DNA from 2 places in the Pseudobacillus sp. 179-B 2D1 NHS genome. Region 1 is predicted to be linked to the other one. Evidence: riboswitches for the same ligand, from Rfam matches in the RefSeq annotation. Region 1 holds a riboswitch; the other holds the start of a gene.

What was found. A riboswitch is a leader RNA that binds a small molecule or an ion and turns the genes downstream of it on or off. The one in region 1 is predicted to bind S-adenosylmethionine.
Region 2: it holds a riboswitch for S-adenosylmethionine, as region 1 does, so the genes downstream of both, ACH0BF_RS10955 (class I SAM-dependent methyltransferase) here and metK (methionine adenosyltransferase) in region 1, are expected to answer to the same signal.

The regions. Positions count from the first base shown of each region.
Region 1 covers NZ_JBIQDP010000008.1:163,083-166,696, reverse strand. The annotation lists gene pckA (phosphoenolpyruvate carboxykinase (ATP)) at 1-927, opposite strand, end outside; SAM riboswitch class I at 1,162-1,321, shown strand; gene metK (methionine adenosyltransferase) at 1,466-2,665, shown strand; gene ACH0BF_RS10580 (gamma carbonic anhydrase) at 2,692-3,219, opposite strand; gene ACH0BF_RS10575 (alpha/beta hydrolase) at 3,354-3,614, shown strand, end outside.
Region 2 covers NZ_JBIQDP010000009.1:52,500-56,113, reverse strand. The annotation lists gene ACH0BF_RS10965 (anthranilate synthase component I family protein) at 1-789, opposite strand, end outside; gene ACH0BF_RS10960 (AAC(3) family N-acetyltransferase) at 945-1,757, shown strand; gene ACH0BF_RS10955 (class I SAM-dependent methyltransferase) at 1,738-2,280, opposite strand; SAM riboswitch class I at 2,361-2,471, opposite strand; gene ACH0BF_RS10950 (pyridoxal phosphate-dependent aminotransferase) at 2,577-3,614, opposite strand, start outside.

The DNA of each region.
Region 1 (3,614 bases):
GTAATTTGGAATGCGAGACTGTTCATCAAGCACTACATTTTCAAGAACCGAGCCGAAACGGATGGCATCAAAGATTTGTGGTTCCTTCTCACGGGAAAGGCCGATTGTTTTTGCATAGCAGCCGCCCTCAATGTTAAATACACCATTAGAAGACCAGCCATGTTCATCATCGCCGATTAAGCGGCGGTTCGGGTCTGCACTCAAAGTTGTTTTCCCTGTACCAGAAAGACCGAAGAATAGGGCCACATCACCTTCATAGCCAACGTTGGCTGAGCAGTGCATAGACAGAATATCATTTTCAGGAAGCAAGTAGTTCATTACAGAGAAGATCGATTTTTTCATTTCTCCTGCATATTCCGTTCCACCGATCAAAACGATACGGCGCTCAAAAGAAATGATAATAAATGCTTCTGATTTTGTTCCGTCTACTGTAGGGTCTGCTTTAAAGTTCGGAGCAGATACGATTGTGAAGCCTGCTTGATGATCTTTTAATTCTTCCTCAGTTGGACGAATGAAAAGTTGATGAGCAAACAGATTATGCCATGCATATTCATTGATCACCTGAATTGGTAAACGATGGGTTGGATCTGCCCCTGCAAATCCTTTGAAAATAAACAATTCTTCTTGTTCCTTTAAATAATTGATCACTTTAGTGTATAATTGATCGAAGACTTCAGGGGAAATTGGTTCGTTAACCGGTCCCCAATCAATTTTGTCCTTTACTGAAGGCTCTTCAACGATAAATTTATCTTTAGGAGAACGGCCAGTATATTTTCCCGTTTCAGCACATACTGCTCCAGAAGCAGTTAACACGCCCTCTTTACGATTAAGTACTTTTTCTACGAGCTGCGGCACAGATGGCTGCATTGTTACGTTATCACCTTTTAAAAGTTCCAAAATTTCACTTGAAACACTTACAGTCTTCATAAATTAATAACCATCCTTTATCTGAAATTAAATAATTGTTATCGCATTATTTGTTCAAAAATAGTATAACACATTACATTTAATAGTCTATACTATTCACTTATTTTTTTGCGACTTTTTTTATTTACAGATTGTCCGATTTCCTATAAAAGAAACCGAAAAAATGAAGAGATTTTATACGAAACCAGTTGACATTGTCGAACGGATTTCGTATGATGTAACCTTGAACGGATACTCTTATCCTGAGCTGGCGGAGGGACAGGCCCGATGAAGCCCGGCAACCTGCTTGATTGTGATTGGTAGTTATATCGACTGCCGGCACTTATACAATATAAGTTTGTACTCAAGACAAAGGTGCTAACCTGCAGCAAGGGCAAACCTTGAACGATAAGAGTGAAAGGCCTATGTTGATAAGACCAACCTTTCCTCTCTTTATTTCAGGAGGGGTTTTTTTATTTTAAAAGGGTAAACTTAGGGGAAATGAGTACCGTACCATTATCGATCGGCAGTAAGTTGATCATTTTAAGGAGGAAGTTTCATGACTAAAAATCGTCGTCTCTTTACTTCAGAGTCAGTCACTGAAGGGCATCCGGACAAAATTTGCGATCAGATTTCCGATGCTATCCTAGATGAAATCTTATCAAAAGATCCAAATGCGCGTGTCGCAGCGGAAACATCTGTTACAACTGGACTCGTACTCGTAGCAGGGGAGATTACAACCTCTTCGTACGTGGATATTAATAAAATTGTTCGGGAGACAGTTAAGGAAATTGGCTACACTCGTGCAAAATACGGTTTTGATGCCGATACATGCGGTGTGTTGACATCCATTGATGAGCAGTCACCTGATATTGCAGCGGGTGTGAACGTGGCTCTTGAAGCACGTGAAGGCCAAATGAGCGATGAAGAAATTGAAGCGATTGGTGCGGGTGACCAAGGCTTAATGTTCGGTTTTGCTTGTAATGAAACAGCAGAATTAATGCCGCTCCCGATTTCATTGGCTCATAAATTATCCCGTCAATTAACGAGAGTTAGAAAAGAAGAAACGTTATCGTATTTACGTCCAGATGGTAAAACTCAGGTAACAGTTGAATATGATGAAAACGACAAGCCAGTAAGAATCGATACAATTGTTATTTCGACACAGCATCATCCGGAAGTTGCGCTTGAACAAATTCAAAGCGACTTGCGCGAGCATGTCATTGACCCGATGGTCCCTGCAGAATTAATCGATGAACATACAAAGTTCTTTATCAATCCAACAGGCCGTTTTGTTATCGGCGGACCTCAAGGAGATGCGGGCTTAACAGGCCGGAAAATTATCGTGGATACATACGGTGGTTATGCACGCCATGGAGGCGGAGCATTCTCCGGTAAAGATCCAACAAAGGTAGACCGTTCAGCAGCTTATGCAGCTCGTTACGTAGCAAAAAATATTGTTGCGGCCGGCCTTGCTGATAAATGTGAAGTCCAGCTCGCCTATGCGATTGGTGTAGCTCAGCCTGTTTCAATTGCTGTCGATACGTTCGGCACAGGAACGGTTTCTGAAGATGTGCTTGTTGAACTTGTTCGCAATAATTTTGATCTGCGTCCAGCGGGCATTATTAATATGCTTGGACTGCGTCGTCCAATTTATAAACAAACAGCCGCTTATGGACATTTTGGTCGTACAGATGTGGATCTTCCTTGGGAAAGAACAGACAAAGCTGAAATCTTAAAAGATCAGGCATCAAATTAATAAGCAGCAAAAAGCCTGGAGACTCTTTAACGGTCTTCAGGCTTTTTTTGTATGCTTTTATAGTACTGTCCTTTTTCTACGTACTCTCTGACAATGCGCTCCATATCTTTTCTGTCTTCCTCATTCACTGGGCGAATCACTTTTGCCGGCCGGCCAAATGCCACGGAGTGAGGAGGAATGACTTTTCCCTGGGGAACAAGACTACCGGCCCCGATAAATGCTCCTTCACCAATTTCTGCATTATCAAGAATGATGGAACCCATACCGATTAAAGCTTTTTTTCTAATTTTACAGCTGTGCAAAATAACTTGATGGCCGACTGTGACTTCATCTTCAATAACAAGCGGGTTGTTCGGGCTTTGATGCAATACAGAATTATCCTGAATGCTCACTTTTTTGCCGATTACAGTCGGGGCTACATCCCCGCGAATAGAAGTATTAAACCAAATATTTGTTTCTTCGCCAATAGTTACATCTCCCGTAATTGTTACATAATCGGCGATATAAGCAGAATCAGCAACAATAGGAGTTTTATTGTTATAAGGATAGATCATTTTTTCTCTCCTCCTTTTATGTTTCCTGCAACAGAAAGCAGGATGGACTTGCTTATTATTTTATCTAAAACGATTTGATTTGTATAATAGAAGACAAACGTATAGGATTACAAAAAGCCGGAGGAAGATGCTTGATGTGGAAATGGGAAACAGAACAACAGCCGAAAGGTGTCATCGTTATGATTCATGGGGCGATGGAGCATCATGGCCGTTATGGTTGGCTGATTGAAATGTGGCGCAGAAACGGCTTTCATGTAGTGATGGGCGACCTGCCCGGCCAAGGCATGACATCGAGAGCTAAAAGAGGACATATTTCATCATTTAATGAGTATATAGAGGAAGTAAAAGACTGGGTGCAGGCAGCGTATCAATTTGATTTGCCTTTATTTATATTA
Region 2 (3,614 bases), on a different contig from region 1:
AGAGCCCGATACAATTTGAAAATCAGGAGTATGAATATATGCCATGTAAGGAGACGGATTCAACTTCCTCAACTCTTCATACACAGCCATGGCCGGGATGGAAAGAGATTTAGACTGTCGAACAGATAAATTCACTTGGAATACATCTCCAGCAGCGATGTATTGTTTGGTTTTTTCCACTGCCGCCTGGAAAGCTTCCTCCGAAAAAGAGACTTCCAATTCGCCCGTGGCTACGGCTACTTCTAAAGGTTTTTCTTCTTCATTAAAAGAAGCAGTCCATTTTCTTTCTGCTTCATTCAATTTCCTTTCTGCTTCTGCTGCCTCCTCATCTATAACGAGCAACCAGAGTGTTTTTGCCTGATGGTCAAATATAGCCCACTCCTCAAAGATCTGAAAATAAAGAAGCGGCAATCCCAGATCTTCTTCAGCGCAATTCGGTAATTTCTCAATGTAACGAACATAATCATAACTGATGTAACCGATTGCCCCCCCCTGGAAATCAGGCAGGCCTTCTTGCTTAGGCAGCTGATATGTTTTTAACCAACTTTCAAGCTCTGGAAGCGGGACTCCTTTTCTTTTTTCTGTTTGACCGGCAGTCTGAATTTCAATGCCCTCCTCATTTGAAAAAACAACCGCAAGCGGCGACAACCCGGCTACGCTATAACGCCCGCCCCTTCCGCTTTCGAGAAGAACATGATGGGATTCCACCCCAGCTAGCCATTTATATTGATGAAAAAACTTTTCGCTATTATAGGGAATCGTTCGAGAAAACACTCGTCGTTCATTCACTGGTTTTCACCCTTTTCCTTCTTAGTCTTTTTCATCATACTAGACAAAGCGGAAAGAAAAAAGCATGGAAATAGTATTTTTGTTGCAGCTCCTATGCATGGTCATCTCTATCTTTTATAATAGAAGAAAATAGATGAAAATAACGGAGGAAGCTGATGACAGGTAATCGTTTAGTTCAACAAACAGAATCATTCATTACTACAGAGACATTGCAAAAAGACCTTCATTCTCTTGGAATAAAACCTGGTTCGACTGTTATGGTACACTCTTCCCTGCGCTCACTCGGATGGATAGCTGGTGGAGAAGTTACCGTCATTCAAGCATTAATGGCCGCTGTTTCGAATAGCGGGACAATTGTTATGCCTTCGCAGACTACTCATAATACCGATCCAAAATATTGGCAAAATCCGCCTGTACCCGAAGAGTGGTGGCCAGGTATCCGGTATTTTATGCCTGCCTATTTACCAGATATCACTCCTACTGTTGGTATGGGGCGTATCGCGGAATTATTCCGTACGTTTCCCGGTGTAAAACGGAGCCTCCATCCTTCCAGCTCATTTACAGCCTGGGGAAAATATGCTTCCTTCATTATCGATAACCACTCGATTGACTTTGCATTTGGAGAGCAGTCGCCGCTTGCAAGGTTATATGATCTTGATGCATCCGTTTTATTTATCGGTACGGATTACAGCACGTGTACAGCTATGCACCTTGGTGAATTTCGGGCAGATGACGGCCGTAAAGCTTTTGAGCAAGGCTCAGCCATACTAGAAAATGGTGAGCGCATTTGGAAAACTTATATGGAGCTTGAAGAAAACTCTGAACAATTTAATGAAATTGGCCGAGCCTTCGAGAAGGAACACACAATGACAAATGGCACAGTTGCTCAAGCCTCTTGCAAGCTTATCGAAATCCGACCACTCATCGACTTTACGGCTCGTTATCTTACTAACCTTTCAAAGCAATAAAGCGATTCACAACAGCCGGGAACATCGCTCTTTCTGTCAGCTCTATCCATCCCTGTTCCATTGCTTCTGCAAGGGAACGGACTGTTATCTGTTGAACAAATATTGCTTCAAATCCAATTTCTCTTAAAAGATCCCAATAATCGGGGAGGCTTTTAATATAATTTTTTCCCTCTATGTTCTCCAGTGTAATGGCTTCGGCTAAATCGATGATAAGGCGGCCTCCCGGCTTCAGTAAATGAAAACTTTTTCTCAGCCATTCTTCTCCCTCATCCAAAAAATGGATGCCAAGCTGAGCTGCTGCTACATCGAATTGACTTTTTTTAGAAGTAAAAAGGGAAGGAGAAATTACAGTAATCTGAGCTCTTTCACTCACCCATCTTGTTAGTGAAGGAGTTGAAGCTGATCCTATCCATAAAATACTTTCGTTCTGTTGAACGCTAGCTGTTTCTAAAAAACTTTCTGCTGATATAGTCCATTCTAAAATGCGATCTTTTGCAAGTCCTTTCTGGTCTGTCACTGTCATTTTCCATTCCTCCCTTTTTAACAATAAAAACAAAATAAAAAACCTCTTCAGATAAGAAGAGGTTTGGTAGCTATTCCACTCTCTTATCTGTCAGCTTGCGCTGCAAGAATTAGCACCGTGCCTGCATGTATACATACGGGTCGGTTGCCGGGCTTCATCGGGCTTGTCCCTCCACCTGCTCTTGATAAGATATTCGTTTCTATTCAATTCATCAGCCTTAAGCTGGCTGAAGTAAAATTCTATTTATACTCTGAATTTACGCATTAATTTATTAATTCATACGAATTATTACATGATTATAATCGATTGTCAACCTGATTTTTAAAAATAGAAAGTTGCGAAATGCGACGCACGGCTTCTTTGATCTTTTCTTCTGAAGCTACCAATCCAGCGCGGACATACCCTTCCCCGCGTTCGCCGAAGCCAATTCCCGGTGCAAACGCGACGCCTGCTTCTTCAAGTAAAAGGTCACTGAATCCTTCAGAGGTATAGCCTTCTGGCACCTTTAACCATGCAAAAAATGACCCTTCCGGTGCTGTCACTTCCCAACCAATTTCATTCAAGCTATTAATGAGTAAGTCGCGGCGCTTTTCATACATGGCTTGTTGTTTATGCACCTCATCTTGCGGCCCGAGTAAAGCCGCGGCCGCAGCCTCCTGAATGCCGCCGTACAAACTGCAGTGTAAATGATCTTGAATTAAATCTATAGCGGCGATCACGCTCGGGTTGCCAACAGCAAATCCAACTCTCCAGCCTGCCATATTGTACGTTTTTGACATTGTGTAGATTTCGATGCCGATCTCTTTTGCCCCATCAATTTCAAGATAGCTAACCGGCCTTTTCTCATCAAAACCGATCGCTCCATAAGCGAAATCATGAACGATACAAATCCCATGCTGATTAGCAAACTGAATAGTCTCCTCAAAAAAAGCAGCGTCCGCCATAGCCCCCGTTGGATTATTGGGATAATTGATGAACAGCAGCTTTGTCTTTTTCAATATCTCTTCAGGAACATCTTCATACCGGGGAAGAAAACCATTCTCTTCTCTTAGCGGCATCATATACATTTCTGCGCCGGCAAGAGCAATGCCTGACCAGTAATCCGGGTAGCCTGGATCGGGTACAAGCGCTACATCACCTGGGTTTAACAAACATTGTGGAAGCTCAACAAGCCCTGCCTTGCCGCCGATAATAAGGGCTACTTCCCTGGCAGGGTCTATTTCTACCCCATACTCTTTCTGATAAAACTCGGCACAGGCCTCTTTTACATGATCAAACCCTTTAAAAGGTGGATATTTATCGTTGGCAGGATCGTCCACAGCTGTTTTCAACGC